DNA from 2 places in the Corynebacterium sp. MSK006 genome. Region 2 is predicted to be linked to the other one. Evidence: predicted binding sites of a transcription regulator. Region 2 holds the regulator's gene; the other holds the start of a gene.

Region 1 (6,693 bases), on a different contig from region 2:
GCGCAGAGTGCCTCCCGTGATCAGCTCCATGACCAGGAAGATCACGTCGCCGTCAGAGCCGAAGTCGTAGACGCCGACGAGGTTGGGGTGCGTCAGCTGCGCCATCGCGCGGGCCTCGCGGCGGAAGCGGTGGCGGAAGACGGGGTCGTCGACGTAGCGGTCGTCCATCACCTTCACGGCGACCGCGCGCGCGAGACGCATGTCCACGCAGCGGTAGACGGTGGACATGCCGCCGCGCGCGATGGGGTGGTCGATGCGGTACCGCCCCTCGAGCATGTCGCCGATCTCGAGATGACTCATGGCTACCAGTATGGGGGACGGCGGCGCCGCGGCAAACACCGGAGGCGGGCCGCGCGGCGGGCGCACAGCTTAGAATCGGTGCCGTGAGTATCCAGACAACCTCCCGTGACGCCCTGCCCGCCGACGAGCCGCTGCTCCTCCTCGAGGAGGCCGCCGAGCGCCTCGACGTGCCGGTCACCAGGGTCATCGACCTGCTCAAGGAGCACAAGATCATCGCCGTGCGCGCCGACGGCGCGACCGCCGTGCCCGAGGCCTTCTTCGACGCCAGGCGCGTCAACAAGTTCGTGCCCGGCGTCATTGCGCTGCTCTCCGACGGCGGCTACGACGACGAGGCCATCCTGCGTCACCTCTTCACCGGGGACGACACCCTGCCCGGGCGCCCCGTCGACGCCCTGCACGGGCACAAGGCCCGCGAGGTCATGCGCCGCGCCCAGGCGATGGCGTTCTAGTCCCGGCCCAGTCCCGGCTTAGCGTGCGCCGGCGTCGGTTCTCCCGGCGCCGGCTTTTTCGGCCCCGGGCCGGGCGGGGCTTCGCTTTCCGACGCCGCGCGTCGGCGCGGCGTTGACGGGGGAGCGGTCCGGCACCGCGAGTGCGCCCACGGCCACCCAGGCGCACAGCGCGGCGATCGCCATGAACGCCACGTTGTAGAGCTGGTGGTTGCCCGAGCCGGTGAAGGCGACGGCGAGGACCACCGAGGCCCCGGCCGTCCACTGCACCAGGGCGCGCGGCACCGGGGTGACCGCGACGAGGGTGAGCAGGCTGGCGTAGTACCAGGGCAGCGAGACCGCGTTGAAGACGAAGGCCACCGCGTAGGCCACGGCGATGCCGCGCACGGCCTGCCGGTCGTTCTCGCGGAAGAGCCACCAGACCACGACCAGGCCGAGCAGCATGAGCACGCTGCCGATCGTGCGGAAGACGCCGAGCGGCTCGTTGAAGGTGAACGAGTCGTCGAGCACGCGCACGCTGTCGGTGACCAGGCCCGCCAGAAGCGACGGCAGGCTCAGCGGGTTGATCACCTTCGAGTTGCCGGAGATCTCGGCGAGCCAACCCCAGGACGCGCCCGAGGCCCAGGTCACCAGCGAGATCACCGCGACGGTGCCGGCGGTGCAGGCCGCGCCGGCGCCGAGGAAGGCGGCGAAGACGCGGCCGCGCGGGATCGCCGAGAGCGGCAGGTCGGCGGCGTCGGTGCTGGCAGCGCCGTCAGCGCGCCGGGTCAGCCGCGTGCCCAGGTGCCGGGTGGCCAACCAGACGACGAAGGGCAGCGCGATCGCCGCGGTCGCCTTCAGTGAGACGGCCACGGCGATGATCGCCACGCCGGCCACGAACCGCCGGTCGAGCGCCGCGACGAGGCCCAGGCTGACCAGCCCGACCATCAGCGACTCGTTGTGCATGCCGCCGACCATGTGCAGCACCAGCACCGGGTTGGCCACGCCCAGCCAGGTCGCCAGCGCGGGGTCGGCGCCCAGCCGGGCGGCGATGCGCGGCACGGCCCACAGGATCGCGGCTATGCCGGCCACCGACACCAGCTTGTAGAGCACCACACCGGCGGTAACGTGGTCGCCGACCAGGCGCGTGATGCCCTCGCCGAGCCACAGGTGCAGCGGCCCGTAGGGGGTGGTGGTGTTGCGCCAGTCGTGCGAGACCTCGAGCAGCATCGGGCCGGGGTTGGCGGCCGCGCCCTGCGTGTAGGGGTCGAAGCCGTCGCGCAGCATCGCGCCCTGCATCAGGTACGAGTAGACGTCGCGCGAGAGGATCGGCGCGGCCAGCAGCAGCGGCAGGGTCCACGCGGTGGTGCCGCGCACCACCGCACCCAGGCGGCGGTCGTCGGCGAGCGGTCCCAGGAACGTGCGGGTGAGATTGCCGACGTCCCGTGCGTCACCGCCGGCCACGTCCGTGGCGGCGCCTGCGGCGAAGACGGTGCGCCGCCCCGCGAGGATCCAGGCGGCGACGAGCAGGAAGATGCCCAGCCACAGGATCGAGCCGCACACCCCGGCTGCGTGGCCGTAGGCGAGCACGTTGAGGCCTAGGGCGTCGAGCACCCCGCCGCGGTTGCGGATGGCGCCGGCCCCGAACGAGGACGTGGCGATCAGCACGGTGGCCACCGTGCCGAGGACCAGCGGCGAGGGCAGGCGGTCCAGGAGGGCTCCGAAGCGCGCCGGGACGCCCACCGGCGAGGCGCTCACCGGTGGCGGGCGGTGGCGCGCACCGCCAGGTCGGAGAGCACGTCGCGGGTCTCGTCGGGGAGGCCCTCGAGGTGGGCGAGGCCAGACTCGAGCAGCGCGCTGATGCGCTCCTCGACCTGCTCGCGCGCGCCCGTCGCGGCGATCGCGTCGGTGACCCGGGCGATGACCTCGGGGTCGGCCGAGCCGACGCCGGCGCGCAGCCGGGCGGCGGCCTCGGGGTCGGAGGCGTCGGCGCTGGCCAGCGCCAGGGCCAGCAGCACGGTGCGCTTGCCCTCGCGGATGTCGTCGCCGGCGGGCTTGCCGGTGACCTCCGGGTCGCCGAAGACGCCGAGCAGGTCGTCGCGCAGCTGGAAGGCCACCCCGACGTCGCGGCCGTAGCCGCGCAGCTTGCCGACGGTCCCTTCGTTCGCCCCGGCGAGCGCGGCACCCAGGTGCAGGGGGCGCTCGATGGTGTAGGCGGCCGTCTTGAAGCGGTTGACGGCGTCGGCGTCGGCGGGGTCCTCGCTGCCCAGCGCCTCGAGGGCGATGTCGAGCAGCTGGCCGCCGATGACCTCGGTGCGCATGGCGCGCCAGGGCTCGCGCACGCGACGCAGCGCGGCGTCGGAAAGCCCGGAGTCCTGCAGCATGTCCTCGGCCCACACCAGGGCGAGGTCGCCGGTCAGGATCGCGGCGGATTCACCGAAGTGGCCGGCGTCGCCGAGCCAGTCGCCGTCGTGGTGGCGGCGCTCGACGGCGCGATGCACGGTGGGCGCGCCGCGGCGGGTGTCCGAGGCGTCGATGATGTCGTCGTGGATGAGCGCGCAGGCCTGGATGAACTCCAGCGAGCTCACGGCGCGGAGCACGGCCTGCGGGTCCTCGTCGCCGGCGAGGCCGTCGGCGGCGGTGAAGCCGACCCAGCCGTAGAGGGGGCGCACGCGCTTGCCGCCGTCGAGGACGAAGCGGCTCAGGTGCCCGACGGCGCGGGCGACCGGCTCGCCGACCTTCGCGGCGTCGGGGGTGCGGGCGGAGATGTACCCGCGCAGGACCTCCGTGACCGCGGCGGGTACCTCGGCGGGCCGGAGAGTGCGGGCGTCCGGTGTCGTCATGGCTGTCAGCTGCCGTCCTTTCCCGGGGGAGCTGCCACGCGGGGCGTCAGTGGCGGGTGTGGTCCGCCCCCAAACTTACCGGGTGACCCGGCAGGGGCAGCGGAGCCCCCAGCACGGCGAAGCGGCGCGAGTCGCCGTCGAAGCGGAAGTCGCGCAGTACGTCGCTGAAACCGGCCGAGCGATAGAGGTGGAAGGCGGCGTTGGTCTCGTTCTCGACCTCCGGGGTGGACAGCAGCACGTGCGGGTGCGGCTGGTTCCACACCAGCTCGCGCAGCAGCCCGCGGCCGGTGCCGCGGGACTGGCGGCGCGGGTCGACGTGGATCTCCGCGAGCTCGAAGTAGTCGCGGCCCAGGTCCTCCAGGCCGCGGGGCTTCAGGCCCCGCATCACCTGGTGGTGCCACCACACCTGCGGGGTGCCGGAGAAGCCGTAGGCCAGGCCGGTGATGAACTCGCCGCGGTCGGTGCGCTCGGTGGCGATGACGCTGGTGAAGCCCGCCAGGCGGCACTCCTGGCGCCACACGGCGATGCGGCCGGAGCGGATGGCGGGGTCGTAGCCCATCGCGTCGATGTAGATGTCCACGAGTTCGGGGGTGAGCAGATGGAACTCGGGAGCCGTCAGGCGGCGCAGGGATACGGTCATGGGCCCATGCAACCACCGTCGGCCACCCCGCGGCACGTGAGGGGGTGGGGTGTGTGGGGAAGAGGGCCGTTTATTCGAACGGATTCGAACAGGTGTGTGAATTATCGGAGGGCTGTGTCGCGGTGGGGGAATACCGTCTACGACATAAGGAAAACCGCAGAAGAGAACACGAAAGAAAGCGACGAGGTGACCCACGATGCCGCAGCTGATCTCCGCCACCGCCTACCGTTCGAACCGTCCGTCGCGCTCGGCGCTGTTTCTCGCGAAGGCCTCCCGCCTGATGGCCCAGGCGGCCCGCGAGCGCGCCGCCGGGCGCCTGCGCGAGGCCCTCGAGTACGCCTACCAGGCCGGCCTGCGCGCGGCCGGGGCCCGCGTGGCCGACTCCCCGGTCGCCGGGCGGCGCCGCCTGCCCACCGGGGCCTGGGACCGGCTGAGTCTGGTCGGGCCGGGGGAGAAGGAGTGGGCCAAACGTCTCTCGCGGTATTCAATATTGCGGTCCCGCGTGCTCTCGGGGCTAGAATCGGGGGTGGACAAGGTCGTGGTCGACGAGCTGATCGCCGCGGTCGCTGACTTCATCGCCGAGATCGAGTACGGCGAGGGGGATCTCGCCGCCGCCTGAGGCTCATCGGGCGCGGCGGGAACTTTCCACCTCGGTCGGGAGTTGTGTCCAGTGACCGACGTCCCGGCCAAGAACTCACGTGGAGGAATTGTGGCGCTTTCTGAGCAGGAACAGCAGACGCTGCGCGAGATCGAGGAGTCACTGCTCGCCGACGACCCCAAGTTCGGGTCGTCGGTCGGTGACGACTCCGGCTTCACCGGGGGTGCCCCGGGTGGGTCGATCACGCTGCGCGGCGTGGCTCTCGGCGTGCTCGGCCTCCTGATGCTGCTCGGCGGCGCGATGCTCGCCCAGCAGTCCCTGTGGTTCATCGCGCTGAGCGTCACCGGCTTCCTCGTGATGCTCGGCGCCGGCATCTGGATGCTGCGCGGCGGCGGCTCGGCCGGCGGCTCGCGGACCTCCGCGCGCTCCGGCTCGCGCCCGCGCGCGGCCACGGGCGGGGGCCGGCAGGGCTCCGGCTTCAGCCGGCGCATGGAGGACGACTTCCGCCGCCGCTTCGAGGGGCACTGACCTCCGTAGACCTTCCCGCCCGTTCCCGGGGGCGGCTTTCCTGACCGGTCGATGACGCTGCGTCATCGACCGGTTTTTCGTGTGTTCGGTGGGTCCCCGGCGCCGGTCACCGCCCCGCCCCACTTCGCCCCACCCGGATCCCCCACTTTGCCCCACCTTCCGCCCCTCGCCGGCGCGCGTGACGTCTCCCGCGCGCCGTTTTCTGGCCCACGGCGCGCCGATCGACGCCTTTCCTGGGCTTTTAGGCTCCGCAACCTGTTGCGAGAGCCGACTCATGGGGATTTTTGACGGCAGTGGGGGAGCTGTTGCGAGACCAGCCGCAACGTGTTGATGTTAAAGATGGGGCTAATGTGACTGAAGTGATTTAAGGTGACGCGCCCGTCCCACTTCGATTTACCCACATCTACCTGCGGCTACGTTAAATGACGTCGCTGTGGTTCGCGCTCCCTCTCGTTCTGGTGGGGGGAAGTGGGTTAAAGTGGGGCTCAGCGGTTGGTGGTGGTCGAGATGACGTCACCTCCGTGGAAGGACAACCGGATCCTCTTTATCAGCGAGCGAAGGCAGGTGGTGCCGGGATGTTCCTCGGTACCTACACGCCCAAACTCGACGACAAAGGGCGGCTGACCCTGCCGGCGAAGTTCCGTGACGAGCTCGCCGGTGGGCTGATGATCACCAAGGGGCAGGACCACAGTCTCGCGGTCTACCCCCGGGAGGAGTTCGCGGCCCGCGCCCGTAAGGCCGCCGCGGTCTCCCGTACGAGCCCCCAGGCCCGTGCGTTCATCAGGAACCTGGCTGCCAGCGCCGACGAGCAGCGCCCGGACGGGCACGGGCGGATCACGCTCTCGGCGGCGCACCGCGAGTACGCGGGCCTGACGAAGGACTGCGTGGTCATCGGTTCGGTCGACTTCCTCGAGATCTGGGACTCCGAGTCCTGGGCCGCCTACCAGCGGGAGACGGAGGACGCCTTCTCGGCCGCGGACGCCGACGACGTCCTCGGCGGCCTGCTGTAGACAACTGCACACCGACCCGCGGAGCGCGTGCACGGGCTCCGTCCGGGGTCGACCGGCTCTGGTGTACTTCCCCGACATCAGAACGGTCCCCCGGGCGGGGCCCTGGACGCACCCCGCGAGCCCCGCGCCCCAGGCGACCACACCGCCGGAAGCCACCCACCACGACAACTTCAGCCGACCAGCACGGACAGCAACCGACCCCACGGATCCCCGTGGGCCGGACCCGGGAGAGGGGGAGAACGACCATGACGAAGCACCACGCCGCCGGCACCGACACGGCCGGGGCGCACGAGACCGACGCGGAGGACTACGCCGCCGCGCTGACCGCCAACCGTGGCCACGTCCCCGT
Region 2 (6,693 bases):
CGACGGCATCCTGCTCGCCGAGATGCAGCGCGACCGCTGGCTCAACGGCTACGACACGATCATCATCGACGAGGCCCACGAGCGCAGCCTCAACATCGACTTCCTGCTCGGCTACCTGAAGAGGCTGCTGCCGCGCCGGCCGGACCTGAAGGTCATCATCACCTCGGCGACGATCGACCCGGAGCGCTTCGCCCACCACTTCGCCGACGCCGAAGGCGAGCCGGCCCCGGTCCTCGAGGTCTCCGGGCGCACCTACCCCGTCGAGATCCGCTACCGCCCGCTGGAGCGCACGGAGGGCGAGAAGGTCGTCGACACCGACCCGCTCGACGGGCTGGTCTCCGCGTGCGAGGAGCTCATGGCCGAGGGCCCGGGCGACATCCTCTGCTTCTTCCCCGGCGAGCGCGACATCCGCGACGCGATGGACGCCATCGAGGCGCGCCACTGGCGCGGGGTGGAGACCACGCCGCTGTTCGGCCGGCTGAGCAACCAGGAACAGCACCGCGTCTTCTCCCCGCACTCCGGGCGACGCATCGTGCTGGCCACCAACATCGCCGAGACCTCGCTGACCGTGCCGGGCATCCGCTACGTCGTCGACACCGGCACGGCGCGCATCTCGCGCTACTCCACGCGCACGAAGGTCCAGCGCCTGCCCATCGAGCCGGTCTCGCGGGCCAGCGCCAACCAGCGCTCGGGCCGCTGCGGCCGTGTCGCCGACGGCATCGCCATCCGCCTCTACTCCGAGGAGGACTTCAAGTCCCGGCCCGAGTTCACCGACCCGGAGATCCTGCGCACCAACCTCGCCAGCGTCATCCTGCAGATGGCGCTGCTGCGCCTGGGCGACATCGCCGAGTTCCCCTTCGTCGAGCCGCCGGAGCGCAAGGCCATCCGCGACGGCGTGCTGCTGCTCCACGAGCTGGGCGCGATCACCGACCGCGAGCGCGACGGCCTGCCGCAGCTGACCGACGTCGGCCGCGACCTGGCGCGCATCCCGGTCGACCCGCGCCTGGCGCGCATGCTCGTCGAGGCGCGCACGCTCGGCTGCCTGGCGGAGGTCATCGTCATCGTCGCCGCGCTGAGCATCCGCGACATCCGCGAGCGCCCCCTGGAGAAGAAGGCCCAGGCCGACCAGCTGCACGCCCGGTTCAAGGACACCATCAGCGACTTCCTGAGCTACCTGAAGCTGTGGGACTACGTCGAGGAGAAGCGCCACGAGCTCTCCGGCAACGGGCTGCGCAAGCTGATGAAGGCCGAGTACCTGCACTACATGCGCTCGCGCGAGTGGCGCGACCTGATCCGCCAGCTCACAGAGGTCACCGTGCAGCTGGGCTGGCAGAAGACGAAGGTCGTGGGCAAGCGCGACGCCGACGCGATACACCGCGCGCTGCTGACGGGGCTGCTCCAGCACATCGGTGCCCGCGACGGGAAGTCGCGTGAGTTCCAGGGCACCCGCGGCACCCGCTTCATGATCTTCCCCGGCTCCGCGCTGGCGAAGAAGCCGCCGGAGTTCGTCATGGCCGCCGAGGTCGTCGAGACCTCCCGGCTGTGGGCCCGCGACGTCGCCGCCATCGACCCGGCGTGGGTGGAGAAGGCCGCGCCGGGTCTGGTGCGCTACCAGTACTCCGAGCCGTACTGGTCGACGAAGAAGGCCGCGGCGATGGCCCACGAGAAGGCCACGCTCTACGGCGTGCCGATCGTCGCCGACCGCCCGGTTCCCTACCACAAGGTCGACCCGGCGGCCGCGCGCGAGATGTTCATCCGCAACGCGCTGGTCGACGGCGACTGGAACACCCGCCACCACTTCTTCCGCGACAACGCGGTCAAGCTCGAGGAGGCCGCGGAGGTCGAGGAGAAGGCCCGCCGGCGCGGCATCGTCGTCGACGAGGACACGCTCTTCGAGTTCTACGACGCCCGCGTGCCGGAGATGGCGACCACGGGCGCGCACTTCAACAGCTGGTGGAAGCGCAAGCGCCACAAGCAGCCGGACTTCCTCGACTTCTCCCCGGAGAAGCTGCTCACCGACGCCGCCGGGGCCGTGACCGAGGAGTCCTTCCCCGACCACATGCGCATCGGCGACGTCGACTACGAGCTGTCCTACCGCTTCGAGCCGGGCGCGCCCGACGACGGCGTGACCGTCAAGGTGCCGGTGCCGATGCTCGCCGGGCTGGATGCCACCGACTTCAACTGGCTCGTGCCTGGTTTCCGCGAGGAGCTGTTCACCGAGCTGATCCGCTCGCTGCCCAAGCCGCTGCGGCGCACGGTGGTGCCCGCCCCGGACTTCGCGCGCAAGGCGCTCGCCCTGGCCGAGCCGTACGCGGGCACGGTCACCGAGGAGCTGGCCCGCGCGCTGCACGAGTGCGGCTCCAGCGGCATCGACGCCGGGGACTTCGACCCGACGAAGCTGTCGGCGCACTTGAAGATGACGTTCGCGGCGATCGACAAGCGCGGCAAGGTCATCGACACCGACAAGTCCCTGCCCGCGCTGCGCGACCGGCAGGCGGGCCACATCCGCTCCTCGGTGAGCAAGCTGGGCCGGGCCGCGGAGTCGAAGCGCGCCGAGAAGTGGACCCCGCAGACCCTCGGCGACGTGGCCGAGGAGGTCACCACCGTCGTCGACGGCCACGAGGTCACCGCCTACCCGGCGCTGGTGGCCACCGACGGCGGCGTGGCGGTCAAGGTGCTGCCGACGAAGCAGGCCGCGGACGCGGCGATGCTCACGGCCACGCTGACGATGCTGATGCGCGAGATCAAGGTCTCGGCCAAGCAGATGACCCGGGGGCTGCCGCTCAAGCAGCGCGTGGCGGTGGACAACTACCCGCACGGCGGGGTCGACGGCCTGGTCGAGCAGGCGCGTGTGGCCGCGATCCGGGACCTGATGATGGCCCACGGCGGGCCGGTGCGCTCCCCGGAGAAGTACCGGGAGCTCGCCGCGGCCGTGGCCCCGGAGGTGCCCGGCCAGGTGCGCCGCACGGTGGTGGCGATCGCTCCGGCGCTGGTGACGTACCTGTCGGTGGCCGCGGAGCTGGAGCGCTGGGAGGGTCCGGCAATCGACGACATGCGCGCGCAGCTGGAGTTCCTGCTGCCGGAGAAGGCGGTGCTGGTGCACGCGCAGGCGCACCTGCGCCACCTGCCGCGCTACTTCCAGGCAATGGAGATCCGGCTGACCGAGATGCAGGAGGACCCGGACCGCGACGCCGACCGCCAGGACGAGGTCGAGGCGGTCAAGGCCGCACTCCAGAAGAAGATGTCGGGCCGGCCGGCGGCATCGTGGCGTACGAAGGCGGTACGCGACGTGCAGTGGCAGATCCAGGAGTTCCGGGTCAGCCTCTTCGCCCAGCGCCTGGGCACGGCGGGTTCGGTCTCGCGCCGGCGCATCGAAAAGGCGGTCGCGAAGCTGTAGGCGGCGTCTCCTTCGGCGCCGCGCGCCGGCCACGGCCGCCTACTCGGCCTCGCGGGCACGGCGGCGCATCATGCGGATCTCCTTCTCGAAGTCCTCGGCGGATTCGAAGGACTTGTACACGGAGGCGAAGCGCAGGTAGCCGACCTCGTCGAGCTCGAGCAGCGGCTCGAGGATGGCCAGGCCGATGTCGTTGGCGTTGACCTGCGAGGGTCCCTTCGAGCGGACCTTCTCCTCGACCTTCTGGGCCAGACGCTTGAGCGCGTCGTCGGGCACGTCGCGGCCCTGGCAGGCGCGGCGCACGCCGTTGACCACCTTGTCGCGGCTGAACGGCTCGGTCACGCCGTTGCGCTTGACCACCAGCAGGACGGCCTTCTCGATCGTGGTGAAGCGGCCCTCGCAGCCGGTGCACTCGCGGCGGCGCCGGATCGCGGTTCCGGCGTCGATGACACGTGAGTCGATCACGCGGGAACGGTCGCTGTGGCAGAACGGGCAGTACACTGCGGGCACCCTCCTAGGTCCGGGACGGCTCGCCCGGAACACCCGGGCACTGCCCCGAGTCTAATGCCAGCCCGAGGCGAGCTACTTGGCCGCGGTGACGTCGAAGTCGACCGTGGAGACCTGGTGGGTGGCCGAACCCATGTTGACCGGCGGGTAGCCGGCGGCGTCGTCGGACTCACCGAAGATCAGGGCGCCCAGCACGAGCACCAGCCCGCAGATCGCGCCGACCAGCAGCGAGCTGCGCTGTTCCTGAACTCGCCGAGACGTTCGCCGGACACCGCCCTTCCGGGTACCCCCGGCGGGTATTGTCGCCCGCCCCTTCGGAGAGGCGGTTTTCGAAATCTCGAGCGTTCGAACACCGGTGGACGAACGGCTCTGGCCGGGCTCCCACACCGACGGTGCGGACGCGGTGTTCCGGGTGTCGCCCAGACCGCTGACGGAACGGACAAACTGTGCGTTACGCTGCATCGAAATGGTCATGGGGTTCTCCTTTCGCCGTGTTCGACGTCCACCCTAAAGGTCGGGCGCGACCGGTCGAACATCGACTAGTTCATCTGTTCGATTACGGGTACGTGTTCGAGTTATAGCACCCGCCCTGGCGTCTGTCCACCACGCCGGACAAATTCCTCGAACACAGTTGCCATGGACGCGCTATACTGAACGCGAACCGACCACAGCCGGACACCGGGGCCCGACCGAACCGGACCTCGACCGGCCGAGAGCGAACAGCCGGCGAGCCCGAACCGGCCGATCAGAGAGACGAAGACCAGGAGAGCGCAACCATGGCCACCAGCCGATCCACCAAGAAGCAGAAGAACTCCACCACCAGAGACCCCGCATCCCTGACCGCGCGTCAGCGCCGCATCCTCGAAGTCATCCGCGACGCGGTGGTGCTGCGCGGCTACCCGCCGAGCATCCGCGAGATCGGCGACGCAGCCGGCCTGCAGTCGACCTCCTCGGTCGCCTACCAGCTCAAGGAGCTCGAGAAGAAGGGCTTCCTACGCCGCGACCCGAACAAGCCGCGCGCGGTCGACGTCCGCGATCTCTCCGGCGCCCCGGTCAAGGGCCGCAAGGGCACCCCGGAGCCGCCGGAGCACGCCCAGACCTCGTTCGTGCCGATGGTCGGCTCCATCTCCGCGGGCGCGCCGATCCTGGCCGAGGAGAACATCGACGACTACTTCCCGCTACCCGCGGACGTCGTCGGCGACGGCGAGCTGTTCATGCTCAAGGTCTCGGGCCAGTCGATGCGCGACGCCGGCATCCTCGACGGCGACTGGATCGTCGTGCGCTCCCAGCCGGTCGCCGAGGAGGGCGAGTTCGTCGCCGCGCTCATCGACGGCGAGGCGACCGTCAAGGAGTTCCACCGCGACTCCAGCGGCGTGTGGCTGCTGCCCCACAACGACGCCTTCGAGCCGATCCCAGGCAACGACGCGGGGATCATGGGCAAGGTCGTCTCGGTCATGCGCAAGCTCTAGCCTTCTCCCCTCCGGCCGGCCCCCGCCCGCCCGGGCGGACACAAATGACCCGCCCACCCCCGATCGTGGGCCCGATCCAACCTCAGGGACTCTGCACACGCTTCCGTGACGGGTCCCTCTTTTTGCACCGCAAGTGCAGGTCGAACCGGAATGGCGATTTTTACCCGGGCACGTTCACACACAAACGTGTAGTTATTTTTCCTGCTATGGCGCCCCAGTGCTTATGAACAATGTGGGATTTTGTGGTTTAATGTTGGCATCGGGCATTTTTGCCCCCTCCCCCCGCACACTCATAAACATTTCCCCATCTGAGGAGGCGCCCAGCGAGATGTACGCCGAGGAAAGACGACGCCAGATCGCCTCACAGACCGCGGTCGAGGGCCGAGTCAACGTCACCGAACTGGCCAGACGCTTCGATGTCACGGCGGAGACCATCCGCCGTGACCTTGCCGTGCTCGACAAGGAGGGCATCGTCCACCGCGTCCACGGCGGCGCCGTGGCCACCCAGTCCTTCCAGACCACCGAGCTGTCCCTGGACGCGCGCCTGCGCTCCGCCCCGACCGCGAAGTCCGCGATCGCCCGCGCCGCGCTCGAGTTCCTCCCCGAGCCGCCCGGGGGCATGTTCCTGGACGCCGGCACCACGGTCACCGCACTAGCTGACCTCATCTCCGACTCCGGCCAGGCCAACCAGTGGTCCATCGTGACTAACTCCCTGCCGATCGCGCTGAACCTGGCAAACAAGGGCCTCAGCGAGATCCAGCTGCTCGGCGGCAGCGTCCGGGCGATCACCCAGGCCGTCGTCGGCGACACCGCGCTGCGCACCCTGGCGCTGATGCGTGCGGACGTCGCATTCATCGGCACCAACGCCCTGACCCTGGACCACGGCCTGTCGACGGCCGACGCTCAGGAGGCCGCCATCAAGTCCGCGATGGTCACCAACGCCCGCCGTGTGGTCGTGCTGTGCGACTCGTCGAAGATCGGCAACGACTACCTGGTCAGCTTCGCCTCGATCGACGACATCGACGTCGTCATCACAGACGCCACCGCGCCCGAGTCCTTCGTGCGCGCCCTGCGCGACCACAACGTCCAGGTCGTCCTCGCGGAGTGACCCCCGGCGTCGTTCAATTGACGACGTCCCGCTGATCGCCGCCGCGCGCCCCACCCCGGGGCGCGCGGCGGCGTTTGTGCACGCCCGCACATGAAAGAACCGCCCCGGTGCCTCTCTCGAGGTCCGGGGCGGTCGTGTCACGCCGGGCTCAGCCGGCGGGCTGTCGACTTACTCGCCGACGAGCATCTTGCGCACGCCCTCGCGGGCGACGACGG

Evidence for each region. Region 2 encodes LexA, which represses DNA repair genes until DNA is damaged. Its sites were predicted from a motif close to CGAACANNTGTTCG; they were not measured.
Region 1: the regulator LexA is predicted to act here: its motif matches at 4,294-4,307, upstream of QQA02_RS01465 (SAV_6107 family HEPN domain-containing protein).

What each region holds. Positions count from the first base shown of each region.
Region 1 covers NZ_JASPJZ010000002.1:11,126-17,818, reverse strand. Annotated here, with positions in the region: gene QQA02_RS01490 (protein kinase domain-containing protein) at 1-300, opposite strand, end outside; gene QQA02_RS01485 (Rv2175c family DNA-binding protein) at 384-749, shown strand; gene QQA02_RS01480 (alpha-(1->6)-mannopyranosyltransferase A) at 768-2,483, opposite strand; gene QQA02_RS01475 (polyprenyl synthetase family protein) at 2,480-3,568, opposite strand; gene QQA02_RS01470 (GNAT family N-acetyltransferase) at 3,615-4,208, opposite strand; gene QQA02_RS01465 (SAV_6107 family HEPN domain-containing protein) at 4,405-4,827, shown strand; gene QQA02_RS01460 (DUF3040 domain-containing protein) at 4,918-5,334, shown strand; gene mraZ (division/cell wall cluster transcriptional repressor MraZ) at 5,910-6,344, shown strand; gene rsmH (16S rRNA (cytosine(1402)-N(4))-methyltransferase RsmH) at 6,590-6,693, shown strand, end outside.
Region 2 covers NZ_JASPJZ010000003.1:117,749-124,441, reverse strand. Annotated here, with positions in the region: gene hrpA (ATP-dependent RNA helicase HrpA) at 1-3,397, shown strand, start outside; gene nrdR (transcriptional regulator NrdR) at 3,437-3,895, opposite strand; gene QQA02_RS03070 (hypothetical protein) at 3,977-4,375, opposite strand; gene lexA (transcriptional repressor LexA) at 4,678-5,370, shown strand; gene sugR (transcriptional regulator SugR) at 5,699-6,478, shown strand; gene ptsP (phosphoenolpyruvate--protein phosphotransferase) at 6,647-6,693, opposite strand, start outside.